4 regions of the Thermomonospora sp. CIF 1 genome follow, and region 3 is predicted to be linked to each of the others. Evidence: predicted binding sites of a transcription regulator. Region 3 holds the regulator's gene; each other region holds the start of a gene.
What was found. The regulator LexA, encoded in region 3, represses DNA repair genes until DNA is damaged. The targets are predictions, from matches to a motif close to TCGAACANNTGTTCGA.

Region 1 (3,203 bases), on a different contig from region 3:
CATCGACGCCCCGGCCAGCAGCACCGTGCGGGAGCCGATCCGCACATCCAGCGCCCCGGCGGCGAATCCCGCCACCGTCATCCCCACGCTGGCGGGCAGCTGCAGCAGCGCCGCCTGCGTGGCCGAACCGCCGAACCCGAAGCCGCCGCCGGCGGGCGCCTGCACCAGCAGGGGGAACAGCACTCCCCCGGCCATCAGCGCATAGCCGGCCAGGACCGAGGCGACGTTGGCCGTCCACACCCCGCGGATGCGCATCACCCGCAGGTCCACCAGCGGCTCGGCCACCTTGGACTCCACCGCCAGCCAGCAGGCGGCCAGCAGCGCGGCCGCCGCCAGCAGGGCCAGCAGCAGCGGATCGGTCCAGCCCCGGGCCGGGGCCTGGGTGAGCGCGGTGAGCCCGCCGACCATCCAGGCGGCAAAGAGCACCGCGCCCCACCAGTCGATCCGCGCCCCCGTCCGCCCGGTCGACCTTGGAACGATCCACCATGCCGCCGCCATCCCCGGCACCAGTCCGGCCACCGGCACCCACAGCAGCCACCGCCAGCCGAACCAGTCGATGACCGGCCCGGCGATCACCCAGGACACCGCGCCGCCCAGGCCCAGCATCGACGACATCAGCCCCACCGCCGAGGCCGTCCGGTGCGGCGGGCTCACCTCCCGGATGATCGTGTACGCCAGGGGGAACACCCCGCCGCCCGCTCCCGCCAGCACCCGGCCGGCCAGCAGCAGCGGCAGCGAACGCGCCAACGCGGCGACCACCATCCCGACCACGGTCACCGCCAGCACCGCCAGCAGCACCCGCCGCGGCCCGAACAGGTCCCCCAGCCGCCCGATCACCGGCGTCCCCACCGCCGCCGACAGCGTCATCGCCGTCAGCGCCCACGCCGCCCCTCCGGCGGAGGTCTGCAGATCCCGCTGGATCAGCGGCAATGCGGGGGTCACCACCGCCATCGACAGCGAGTACGCCATCACGCCCAAAAAGGCCAGCAACGGCACGACCCGCCGGTCGCCCCGCCCGCCCGGGCCCCGTCCACCCACTCCCATGCCGAGGCCACGTTACCCACTGGCCTCGGCAAAGCCCTCCTTCACCCCCCTTACCTCCCGAAACACCGCACAGCCAGCAAGGCGGGCCGCGGGGAGGGCGTGTCGGCGGGGCCGCTCAGGGGCCCGCGGCCCCGCCGACACGGGGGGCTCCGGCATCGCCCGAGGGGAGGGGGAGGCGATGCCGGCCCGGGGAGGCCGGAGGCGCTCCCCGGAGTGCCGTGATCAGCCGGCCCTGGTCTGCGGGAGGGGGAGGGCGGTCTGGCCGGGGACGCCGAGGGTGTCCTCCACCAGGGAGACGAAGACCTCCGCGTCGCTCAGCAGCTCCTCGGCCTCGCGGGGGGTGACGGCGCGGGGCAGGCCGGCCTCGGCGGCGGCGCGCTTGTCGGCGCCGGCGGCGAAGAAGGCGGCCCACTCCCGCAGCGCGGGCTCGGCCTCCGGCAGCAGCACCCAGACGCTGCGGGGCCGGCCCCGGCGGGGCTTGTCCGGCGGCCGGCGGGCGGCCAGCACGGCCGCGGCGGCGCGCAGGGCGGCCAGGTGGGCCGACACGTAGCGGACGGCCGGCGAGGTGGCCTCGGCCGCCTCGGCCAGGCACATGCGGGCCGCCTCCAGCTGGCCGCGCACGGTGTGACCGGACCGCGGCGACGGGACGCTGCGGGGGCGCGGGCTCGCCGGGCGGGCGGCGGGGTCCGCCCCGCCCCCGGCGGCTGTCGATCCGGACATGCGCCTGCCTCCTTCCGGCTCCGGGCCGGCCGGGCGGAGAGCTTCCCCTCACTCCGCCCGGCCGTCACGCCCCGCCGCTCCGGCGGCGGGGCGTGCCCTTGGCGCGGGCCGCGAGCCCCGCGCCACATCGAACACAAGTTCGATGCACTCTCAGTAAACCGCCCGCATCACAGTTCGTCAATACGTTCGAACACCGACTTTCACCAGGTCATCCATAGAGGACGCCCCGGCTCGCCGATGGCGGGACCCAGTACACCAGCCGGGTCTGACAAAACCGGACAACTCACTCGGGACGGCGCACGTGCACCGGGACGTTGGTGCCGACGAGCTTGGGAAACTCCTCGGCGACGTTCATCGGCAGCCGCACGCACCCGTGCGACGCCGGATAGCGGGGGACGCTCAGCGACCCGTGGAAGGCGATGCCCCCGTAGAAGTAGACCGGGTTGTACAGCCGTCCCAGCGGCGAGGTCTCCCAGCCGGAGACGCGCCGGCCCGTGCGGAAGTCCCCGGTGGGGGTCAGCACGTGCTCCCCCGACCCCGAGGAGATGTGAGAGATCAGCACGGGCCGCCCGGCCTTGTAGACCACCAGGTACTGGCGGCGCAGATCGACATCCACCCGCTCGGGCTCGCGCCGCTTGGACACCGGCCGCGGCGCCTTGGGGTTCTCCAGGGCCGCCCACATCCGTTCGCCGACCGTATCGCTCACCTTGATGCGGTTGACCTTCTGGAACGCCCACACCGCCATCTGCGTGAGGTTGCCGTAGCGGCCGTCGATGGGGCCGGGGGCGTACCCCAGTTCCTTGAGCCGCCGTTGCAGCGCCTTGACGTGCTCGCCCCGGGCGCCCGGCTTGAGCGTGGGAGGGGGCGTGGGCGTGGGGTCGGGCGTGGCGGGGGTGACCGTCGCCACGGCCGGGCGGGGCCGGCTCACCGCCGTGGTGCCCGCCTGCGTGCAGCCGGACAGCGCCAAGGCGCCGCCCGCCAGAAGGAATCCCGCCATCTGCGCCCGTGTCCCCATCCGCGACCTCCCACCGCAAGGATTCCCTTCGCGACGGGTGTTCCATTCGCCGGTCCGAGGGCGTGAACGCAGACTTTAAGGTGCTGGGCATGCATCCCAACGTCGAACGTGTGGCCGCGGCCCTCAAGGAGCTGGGCGCCAAGGGTCAGATCGTGGAGCTGCCGGAGGCGGTCCGCACCGCCGAGGCCGCCGCCGAAAAGCTCGGCTGCCCGGTGGGCGCCATCGCCAACAGCCTGGTCTTCGCCGCCGACGACGCCCCCCTGCTGATCTTGACCAGCGGCGCGCACCGGGTGGACACCGCCAAGGCCGCCGCCCTGGTCGGGGCGCGGAAGGTGCGGCGGGCCTCCCCCGAGTTCGTCCGTCAGGCCACCGGCCAGCCGATCGGCGGGGTGGCGCCGGTCGGGCATCCGGCGCCGATCCGGAC
Region 2 (3,203 bases), on a different contig from region 3:
GGGCTGTTCCTCAACAGCCCGTTCCTGGACATGAACGTGCCCGCGCCGGTCAGGGTGGCCGGGGATGTGCTGTCCAGGGCGCTGCGCAAGCGGTGGCCCAAGGCCAAGCTGCCGGCTCCCCCCGCCGGGATCTACGCCCGCAGCCTGCACCGCGACCACTACGGCGAGTGGGACTTCAACGTGGAGTGGAAGCCGCTGGACGGCTTCCCGGTGCGGGCGGCGTGGCTGGCGGCGATCCGCCGGGCGCACGCCCGGGTGCACGCGGGCCTGAACATCGACGTGCCGGTGCTGGTGATGTCCTCCACCCGCACCGGAAGGAAGAAGGACGGGCTGGAGGCGGCGACCAGGTCGGACGTGGTGCTGGCCGTGGAGCACATGGCCAAGTGGGCGCCCAAGCTGGGGCCGAACGTGACGCTGGTGCAGATCGAAGACGGGATGCACGACCTGGTGCTGTCGGCCAAGCACGCCCGCGAGCAGGTGTTCACCGAGCTCGACCGGTGGATCGGCGCCTACCTGCCCGCCCCCTCCGACGCCTAGCCGCGCCGGCGCCGGCCGCCGGTGCGGCCCGTGGCGGCGGCCGGCGGGCGCCGGGGGACCCGCTGCGGCGGGGGTCGGCGGCGCGCTGCGGAAAAAGGCGTCCCCAATACGGGGAAAACATATGGTCGGACCCGCTATTGTCCAGTTGAGGCCGTTGAACCCCTGGAAAGGGGGCTTCGGCATGGGCGGGTCATCTTTGAGGCGGGGTTGCCGAATGTCGCCGTTTGTCTGCGGTGTGTCATCGGGCGTCTGCCGCTCGCACGGGCGAGGCGGTTGATCGGGTGGCGGTGGTCGGAGCGCGGGAGATGGCCGATGCGCGTCGGCATCATCTCGCCGCGCTGGCATATGAGATCGAGGCCCGCGGCTTGAGCTGGCGGCTGGCGGGACCGGGCGAGTCGGTGCTGCACGTGGCCAACCCGGCGACCCGGCGGCAGGTGATGGTGGTCGCCATGCCGACCGGGGAGGGCTGGTTCTATCTGTGGGCGGGCGGCGGCATGGCCGAGGTCACCCAGCCCGCCCGGGCGGCCGACCAGATCGCCCGGCAGCTGGGCTGACCCGGCACGGCCCGCGGGCCGCACCGTCCGGCGGCGAGGGTGATTGCGGGCCGCCCTCCGGCTTCCTAGGCTGCTGAGCGAACATTTGTTCGAAGCAGGTCGCATGTCTTCCCCCATGCGGCGCCGGAGCGGTGAGGTCGTGCGGTGGACGTCCATGAAGGGCGGCGCCTGGGCGTCCGGTCCCGGAGCCGGGGCGGGCGGGTGGCGTGCGTGTACGGGGAGCCGATCGAGGTCCTGGTGGCCGGCGGGCGTCCGGCCGGGTTCGTGTGGCGAGGGCGCCGCCACCGGGTGCGGCGGGTGCTGGAGCACTGGGTCCGGGGAACGGGAGTTCTGGAAGGTCGAAGCGGCCTGCGGCGAGCAGGGCGGGCTGTATGAGCTGTGCCACGAGCCGGCCGACGAATCCTGGACGCTCCTGCGCGCCTGGTGACCGATCCCCGCGGGAAAGACCGGGCGGGCGCGCCTCTCAGGTGGCCAGAGGACGGTCGATCTGCAGCCGGGTGATCTGGAAGACGGTCAGCATGCACAAGGCGGCGGCCAGCGCCTGGCAGGCCGCCGCGGCGACCCCCAGGTGCACGCTGAAGCGCGCCTCGGCCAGGCTGGCGACCCCGCCGGGGAACGCCTGGGCCAGCCCGATCGCCGCCAGCACGCTGCCCCACCAGGCCGTCACCACCGCGCCCACCGCGTACCGGCCGGCCGGGGTGAAGCGGCCGCTGCTGACCCACACGTCGTGCACCATGCGGGGCGGCAGCCACAGGTTGACCACCGGCACCAGCCAGCCGAGGATCACCCACCGGCGGTGGTAGGGGCGGGGGCCCGACGCCTGCCGGTAGGCCCGCCACAGCCAGGCCAGGTACAGCACCCCGGTGATGCCGGCCAGTACCGCCGAGACGGTGAAGACGTCGGCGTAGGGGGCCAGCGCCCGGCCGGTGGAGGCGGCGTCATAGCCGTCCCGGGTGAGCCGCTCGAGCGGGCGCTCCAGCCGCAGCAGGCTGATCCCGGAGCCGAGTGCGATGAACGCGTTGAACCCCAGCAGCATGAACACCGCCACGCCGATCGCCCGGAAGTCGCGCCGCCGGGCCCAGGCCCCGCAGGCCGGGCAGCGGGCCACCTCGGTGGGGATGATGTCGCCGCACAACGCACACGGCATGAGCCACCTCCGGGTGGGTCTTTGCAGCTCTTTTGAGGCAGATGCTACGTACGGTTGACGAATGCCGCGGCCGGATCGGGCGGGTGCGCGGCACCCTCCGGCACCGGGGCACCGGGCCGCGGCGGCCTGCCGGCGGGGCGGGGACCGGCCGACCCGGGCGCCGGCGATCCGGGAAAGATCTCCCGACAATCGGGTTGAACGGTCGCGACGTGGGTAAAAGTACCTGATTTCCGTCGTGGAGGATCCCGTTTTGTCCGTTCCCGGCCTGTTCGGCCCGCCGGGTTCAGACCACCGCCGCCGCCAGCCCGTGCGCCAGCACCCCCGTCGTGATCAGCCACAGCACCGGCCGGAGCGGGCCGGGACGGGACGGATCCACCAGGCGGTGCGGGCGTCCCAGCGTCACCAGCAGCAGCGCCCACCACTGGGCGGTCATCGCGATCAGCGTGAACAGCGCCCCGAACCCCAGCACCGCGCTGACCAGCAGCGCCCCGAACGGGGTGAGCGCGTGCGCGGTCAGCGCAGGCGTGCGCGCCGCCTCCACCAGGCCGCGCCGCAGCCCAAGGCCCGCCAGCAGCCAGCCGCAGACCGCCAAGACCCCCAGCGTCGTCAGCGTCACCGCACGATCCCCGACTCCCAGGCCCAGGCGGCGATCTCCACCCGGTTGCGGGCCGCCAGCTTGCGCTGCACGTTGCCCAGGTGGGTCTTGACCGTGGACAGTGACACGAACAACTCCCCGGCGATCTCCTCGTTGGTCCGGCCCCGCGCCACCAGCCGCACGACCTGCAGCTCGCGCTCGGTGAGCGGCTCGGCGGGACGGCGGGCGGGGCGCTGCGGCCGGGTCAGGTGCGCCAGCAGCCGCACCGTCACCGAGGGGGACACCAGGGCATCGCCCCTGACCGCCGCGCGCACCGCCTCCACCAGCAGCGCCGGACGGCTGTCTTTGAGCAGAAAGCCCGTCGCCCCGC
Region 3 (3,203 bases):
CCTGGCCAGGGCGTCCTCGCTCACGGGCCGGCCCTGGCAGGCCCTGCGCACCCCCGCGATGATCTTTTCCCGGGAGAAGGGTTCGGTGACCCCGCTGCGCTTGGCCACCATCTGGAGCACGGTCTCCTGGGTGGTGAAGCGCTTCCCGCACTGGGGGCAGGACCGGCGGCGCCGGATGGCCGTGCCGTCCTCGACGGACCTGCTGTCGATCACCCGGCTGTCGGGGTTGCGGCAGAACGGGCAGTGCACCCTGTGTCGACCTCCCCTGACAGACCGCCGTGTGACCACAACCTGTGGATAATCACATCGGTGTAATTACTAGATGTTGTGGTCAACCGTAGGGGCTCGGCGGAGGGCTGCGCAACCTGAACCGGCCTGCGGGCGCCAGTAGCGCTGATCACAGGAGGTCATGTCCGCCGGCCTCGGCGTGTCGCGTCGGCGTGCGGGCCGGGTAGGCGGTAGCGGGAGGCCCGCTCTTGCGGGCGGGGCCGTCTCAGGGGGTTCGGCCGTGGTTCACGGGGACGGCCTGGGAGTGCGGGGAGGGGTCTGTGACGTGGTCGGCTCGGGCGCCCTGCTCGGTGCCGAGCCAGAACGCCCCCAGGGTCAAGGCGGCCACGGCGAGGGTGACCGCGCCCTTGCCGCGCCGGGTCAGCCGCACCGGCCCGGCGGCGGGGTCCCGGCGTCTTCTGTCCCGGGACGGCCGGCCGCCCGCCGGGGCGCCTCCCGCCCTGCCGTGGGCGGGCGAGCGCCTGCGGTACGGGCCGCCCGTGGGAGAGCCGCGATGCACCGTCCCGTCACGGGCGACGCGCCGCCTGAGCGGCTGCGGGCGCCTCATGTCGGGGCCCGGGAGGCCCCGGGCCGGTTTCCCTTCGAACGGCTGCCGGCGTTCGGGGGCGTGTTCCGGCTCGCCGCGGGCGGTGTCTCGCCCGGACGGCCGCCGGCGCGCCAGGCCGGGGCTCGTCGCGCCGCGGCGGGATGGGCCGTGAGCCGGGTCCGCCCCGGGAGAGTTCCGGCGGGCCGGCTCGCCGCGGGCGATGCTCCGGCCGGGCGGCTCTCGGCGCGTCGGGACGTCGGGGCGAAAGGAGCCGCGGGTCAGGCCGCGGCCGGGAGGGCTCTGACGGCCCGGCGCCTGGAGGGCGTCGCCTCGTCGGCGGGGCTTTGGGGAGTCCGGACGGATGGAGGTCAAAAGCTCGGGTGGGAGCTCGTCGGTGCCGCAGGGAATGAGGGTGAGGTGCTTGCGGGTGAGGAGGGCTCGGCGGGGGCGGGGTGTCGGGGACGGGCTCGCCATCGGCTGGCCTCCGATCGAGTGATTCGAATGAAAGTTCGATCGAACGGATGTGCGATTTGTATCGCATGGGCCCGGCGCGGGGCGAGGAGGACACGCCGACTTTTTTCGAACAGTTGTTTGATCAGCAGCGGGATCCGCGCTAACGTGCCATAACAGCGAAGGAGTGAGGGTCCCGTACCAGTGGCGCGTCGGTCAGGCCGCCACGTCCAGCGCCAGGAGGCGGTCGAGCGATGAGCAAGGTCCGGCAGCTGCCCGACGGGCCGATGGACGACAGCGGTCTCACCCAGCGCCAACGCATGGTACTGGAGGTCATCCGGGATTCGGTGCAGCGGCGCGGCTATCCCCCCTCGATGCGGGAGATCGGTGAGGCGGTGGGGCTGACCAGCACCTCCAGCGTGTCCCACCAGTTGCGCACCCTGCAGCGCAAGGGCTACCTGCGGCGCGACCCGAACCGGCCGCGCGCGGTGGAGGTGCGGATGCCGGAGGGCGCCCCGGTGCGGGCGGCCGGCGCGGCGGCGTCCGCCGAGGGGGCCGAGGCGGCGCCGAAGGCGGCCATGGTGCCGCTGGTCGGCCGGATCGCGGCCGGCGGCCCCATCCTGGCCGAAGAGAGCGTGGAGGATGTGTTCGCGCTGCCCCGGCAGCTGGTCGGCGAGGGCACCCACTTCCTGCTGCAGGTCTCCGGCGACTCGATGATCGAGGCGGCCATCGCCGACGGCGACTGGGTGGTGGTCCGCCAGCAGCCGGTGGCCGAAAACGGCGACATCGTCGCGGCGATGATCGACGGGGAGGCCACCGTCAAGACGTTCAAGCGCAAGGACGGCCACATCTGGCTGATGCCGCAGAACAAGGCCTACGACCCCATCCCCGGCGACGAGGCGACCATCCTGGGCCGGGTGGTGGCCGTGCTGCGCAAGATCTGACCGCCGGGCCGCACCACCGGCGTAACACGCTCAGACGGCCTGGGCGCCACCCGAAGGCGGCGCCCAGGCCGTCCGTCGTCAGGCCGGGACGATGTTGACGATCTTGGGGGCGCGGACGATGACCTTGCGGATGCCGGCGCCGCCCAGCGCCGCGGTGACCTTCTCGGAGGCCAGCGCCAGGCGCTCCAGTTCCTCCTCGGAGATGGACGGGGAGACCTGCAGCCGGTCGCGGACCTTGCCGGCGACCTGGACCACGCAGGTGACCTCCTCCTCCACCAGCAGGGCCGGGTCGGCGCTCGGCCAGCCGGCCTTGGCGACCGGGGCCTGGCGGCCCAGCAGCTCCCAGGCCTCCTCGGCGGTGTAGGGGGCGAACAGCGACAGCAGCACCGCGATGGTCTCGGCGGCCTCCCGGACGGCCGGGTCGGCGGCGCCGGGGCCGGAGTCGATGGCGCGGCGGGTGGCCGAGACCAGCTCCATGATCCGGGCGATGGCGACGTTGAAGCGGTAGGCCTCGACCAGGGTGGTGACCTCGTCGATGGTCCGGTGGGTGACCCGCCGCAGCGCGACGTCGCCGGTGGCGGGGTCGGCGCCGACGGGGGCGGCGGTCTCGGCGGCGATGCGGTGCACCCGGCCCAGGAACTTGGTCATGGCGCCCGGGGAGACATCGGCCCAGTCGATGTCGTCCTCGGGCGGGCCGGAGAACAGCATGGCCAGCCGGACCACGTCCACGCCGTGCTCGGCGATCTGCTCGCCCAGGTCGACCAGGTTGCCGGTGGACTTGGACATCGCCTTGCCGTTCAGGATCACCTGGCCCTGGTTGAGCAGCCGGGTGAAGGGCTCGGTGAAGTCCACCATGCCCATGTCATGCAGCACCTTGGTGAAGAACCGGCTGTAGAGCAGGTGCAGGATGGCGTGCTCGACGCCGCCGGTGTACTGGTCGACCGGCATCCACTTGCGGACCTGCTCGACGTCGAAGGGGCCTTCGGTGTAGTCGG
Region 4 (3,203 bases), on a different contig from region 3:
GCCGGGGAGAACCGCCTGAGCACGTCTTCGCCCATGCCCCCCATCCTGCCCCGCCCCTCGGACAGAACCAGGGCGCCGCCGGCGGTAACGTGGCCGCCGTGCGGCTCTCAGAGTTCTGGGACAGGATGAACCGGCAGTTCGGCGAGACCTACGCGGCGAGCGTGGCCAAGGACTACGTCATCGCCGAACTCGGCGGACGCACCATCGAACAGGCCCTGGCCGACGGCGAATCCGCCAAACGGGTCTGGGAGGCGGTCTGCGCGACCTTCGACGTCCCCCCGCACCTGCACTGAACCTTTTGCACCACGCCGTCTCCGCAGGCCGGGACGGGGCATCGCGGTCTGGGACGCTGCCGTGACCCGCAACGCCGCGGCGGCGGAGACCATCGGGGCTCCCTTCTCCGGCGCCTTGGGGTGCGCGCTGAAAGAGGTTCACCGAACCTTCAGTCCGGGACGGGCAGATGGGCGTACAGGTCCATCGGATCCACCGACACCGGCAGCTCGCTGACCTGGCCGTCGCCGACCTCCACCACCCGCCACTGCCCGTCCGCCCGGAGCGCCATGTCGGTGGTGATGAACCGGCATCCCAAAGCCCGCACCGCCGCCGCCACCAGATCCAGCTCCGGTTCCGGGCACGAATCCGGCTCATCCGGGTGCGGGCCGATCAGCACCGGCTCCCCGTCCACCCACCACACCCGGGCCTCGCCGGTCTCATAGGACTCGAACTCGCGCACCACCAGGCCCCCGGACAGGAACTCGTCCTGCAGGGCCACCATCTTCTCCACCACGCCGCGCAGCTGCGCCACGTTCTTGACGTCCGGCACATAGCAGGCCTCCGCCCACTCGTGCTTGCGCGACTTCACATAGTCCTTGATCACCCCGGGCCCCGCGGGCAGCGGACGCACCAGCTCCGCCAGATCGTCGGGGACGGTCCGCGGCGGCAACGGACACCACACGCTCTGCGGGGTCAGGCCCGCGAAAGTGTCGTGCCAGCCGGGCAGCTCGTGCGCCCGGCGGTAGTCGTCCGGGCGGATCATCAGCGGGGTGCCGCGCTCCTTGAGCGCCTCGGCCAGCGCCTCATACTCCTCACCGGTCAGCATCCACCCGCGATACCAGGCCGGACCCAGCCGCACCGGCACCCGCCGCACCGCGGCCGCCGCATCGCCCCGCCGCAGCACGTCGTGATCGATCAAGGCCACGTTGCCGTAGTGGTCCCGCACCGCGGCGGCCTCGCGCGCAAAGTGCGGGTCCACGCGCCGGGGGTTGAGTGGATCGGCGCAGAAGACGACGGTCAGCGTCATGGTGACCCCCTCCGACCGGGCCAGAGTACGCACACCGTCCCGCCCGGCGCACGGAGATTGCGCGGCGGACCGGCGAGGCGCCCCATGATCGAACGAATGTTCGGTAAGGTGGGGGCGTACACGACGTTCGTCCACAGCCGCGGCACCGGCTCGAAAACTGTCGGCCCGCCGCCGTAACGTCGCCTCCGACCGCAAGCGAAGTCTCCAGGGCCGGCCGAACGGCCTCGGACCAGACAGGGACATCTCATGGCAGCAAACGACCGCGACAAGGCTCTTGAGGCCGCGCTCGCCCAGATCGAGCGGCAGTTCGGCAAGGGTTCGGTGATGCGGCTCGGCGACGAGGCCCGCGCACCCGTGGAGGTGATCCCCACCGGATCCATCTCCCTGGACATCGCCCTCGGCATCGGCGGCCTGCCGCGCGGCCGGATCATCGAGATCTACGGCCCCGAAGGCAGCGGCAAGACCTCCATCGCCCTGCACGCCATCGCCAACGTGCAAAAGAACGGCGGCATCGCCGCCTTCATCGACGCCGAACACGCCCTCGACCCCGAGTACGCCGCCAAGCTCGGCGTCGACACCGACGCCCTGCTGGTCTCCCAGCCCGACACCGGCGAGCAGGCCCTCGAGATCGCCGACATGCTGGTGCGCTCGGGCGCCATCGACATCATCGTCGTCGACTCCGTGGCCGCCCTGGTCCCCCGCGCCGAGATCGAAGGCGAGATGGGCGACAGCCACGTCGGCCTCCAGGCCCGCCTGATGTCCCAGGCCCTGCGCAAGATGACCGGCGCCATCAGCCAGGCCAAGACCACCGCCATCTTCATCAACCAGCTCCGCGAAAAGATCGGAGTCATGTTCGGGTGCATGTCCTATGGCACCCGGGTCACCCTCGCCGACGGGACGCAGGAGAAGATCGGCAAGATCGTCGACCAGAAGATGGACGTGGAGGTCCTCTCCTACGACCCGCAGCTCGACAAGATCGTCCCCAAGCGCGTCGTGAACTGGTTCGACAACGGAAACGCCGAGCGTTTTCTGCAGTTCACCGTCGCCAAGTCCGGGGGTAACGGCAGGGCGCAGTTCGCCGCGACGGAGAACCACCTGGTGCGCACCCCGGGCGGTTACCGCGAGGCCGGGGAACTGATCGCCGGCGACCGGGTCATGGTCATGGAGACCCACCGGCTCAGTGATCAGCAGTGGCAGGTCGTCCTCGGCTCGGTGATGGGCGATGGGAGCCTGTCGCCCAACCGCCGGGGACGCACCGGGGTGCGGTTCCGGATGGGCCACGGCGCCGGGCAGGCCGCCTACCTCGACTGGAAGGTCTCCCTGCTCGGCAACATCCCCTGCACACGCAGCGTCAACGCCAAGGGCGCGGTGTTCGCCGACTTCACGCCGTTGCCCGAACTCGACGAATTGCGCAGGGTGGTCTATTTCGGGGACGGGAAGAAGCACCTGACCTGGGACTACCTCAAGGCGCTCACACCGCTCGCCCTGGCGATCTGGTACATGGACGACGGTCATCTCGCCGTGCCCTCCAAAGGGCTTCAGGACAGGACGGCGGGCGGCTCCGGGCGTGTCGAGATCTGCGTGGAGGCGTTCAGCCCGGGTTCCCGCGAGCGCCTGGTCGAATATCTGCGGGACACCCACGGCCTGGACGTCAGGCTCATCGAGCGGGGAGCCCGCAAGGCCGGCGTGCTTCAGTTCACCACGGCCGCCTCCGCGAAGTTCCAGGAACTCATCGCCCCCTATGTCCACGAGTCGATGGACTACAAGTTGCTGCCGCGGCTGCGGGGGCGCTGCACCGTTGAGCCGCAGTTCGTCGATCCCGAACCGCGCTTGGTCCCGGCGCAGATCCTCGACGTCCGCGTCAAGCCGAAGACCCGGTCCATGAGGCGGTTCGACATCGAGG

Region 1: a site for LexA is predicted at 1,892-1,907, ahead of BUE48_RS14920 (SAV_6107 family HEPN domain-containing protein). Genes of this name have one in related genera too.
Region 2: a site for LexA is predicted at 1,169-1,184, ahead of BUE48_RS24480 (DUF6504 family protein). Genes of this name have one in related genera too.
Region 4: a site for LexA is predicted at 1,389-1,404, ahead of recA (intein-containing recombinase RecA). Genes of this name have one in related genera too.

The regions. Positions count from the first base shown of each region.
Region 1 is NZ_MOYN02000021.1:363,525-366,727, forward strand. Features, by position in the region: gene BUE48_RS14915 (MFS transporter) at 1-1,044, opposite strand, end outside; gene BUE48_RS14920 (SAV_6107 family HEPN domain-containing protein) at 1,267-1,764, opposite strand; gene BUE48_RS14925 (L,D-transpeptidase family protein) at 2,048-2,761, opposite strand; gene BUE48_RS14930 (YbaK/EbsC family protein) at 2,869-3,203, shown strand, end outside.
Region 2 is NZ_MOYN02000013.1:102,275-105,477, forward strand. Features, by position in the region: gene BUE48_RS06425 (alpha/beta hydrolase) at 1-537, shown strand, start outside; gene BUE48_RS06430 (hypothetical protein) at 843-1,091, shown strand; gene BUE48_RS24480 (DUF6504 family protein) at 1,302-1,466, shown strand; gene BUE48_RS06440 (DUF4328 domain-containing protein) at 1,555-2,238, opposite strand; gene BUE48_RS06445 (hypothetical protein) at 2,522-2,854, opposite strand; gene BUE48_RS06450 (response regulator) at 2,851-3,203, opposite strand, start outside.
Region 3 is NZ_MOYN02000014.1:215,296-218,498, reverse strand. Features, by position in the region: gene nrdR (transcriptional regulator NrdR) at 1-249, opposite strand, end outside; gene BUE48_RS07840 (hypothetical protein) at 494-658, opposite strand; gene lexA (transcriptional repressor LexA) at 1,519-2,208, shown strand; gene leuS (leucine--tRNA ligase) at 2,287-3,203, opposite strand, start outside.
Region 4 is NZ_MOYN02000022.1:114,968-118,170, reverse strand. Features, by position in the region: gene BUE48_RS16390 (ATP-dependent helicase) at 1-35, opposite strand, end outside; gene BUE48_RS16385 (DUF3046 domain-containing protein) at 99-293, shown strand; gene BUE48_RS16380 (ATP-grasp domain-containing protein) at 443-1,300, opposite strand; gene recA (intein-containing recombinase RecA) at 1,547-3,203, shown strand, end outside.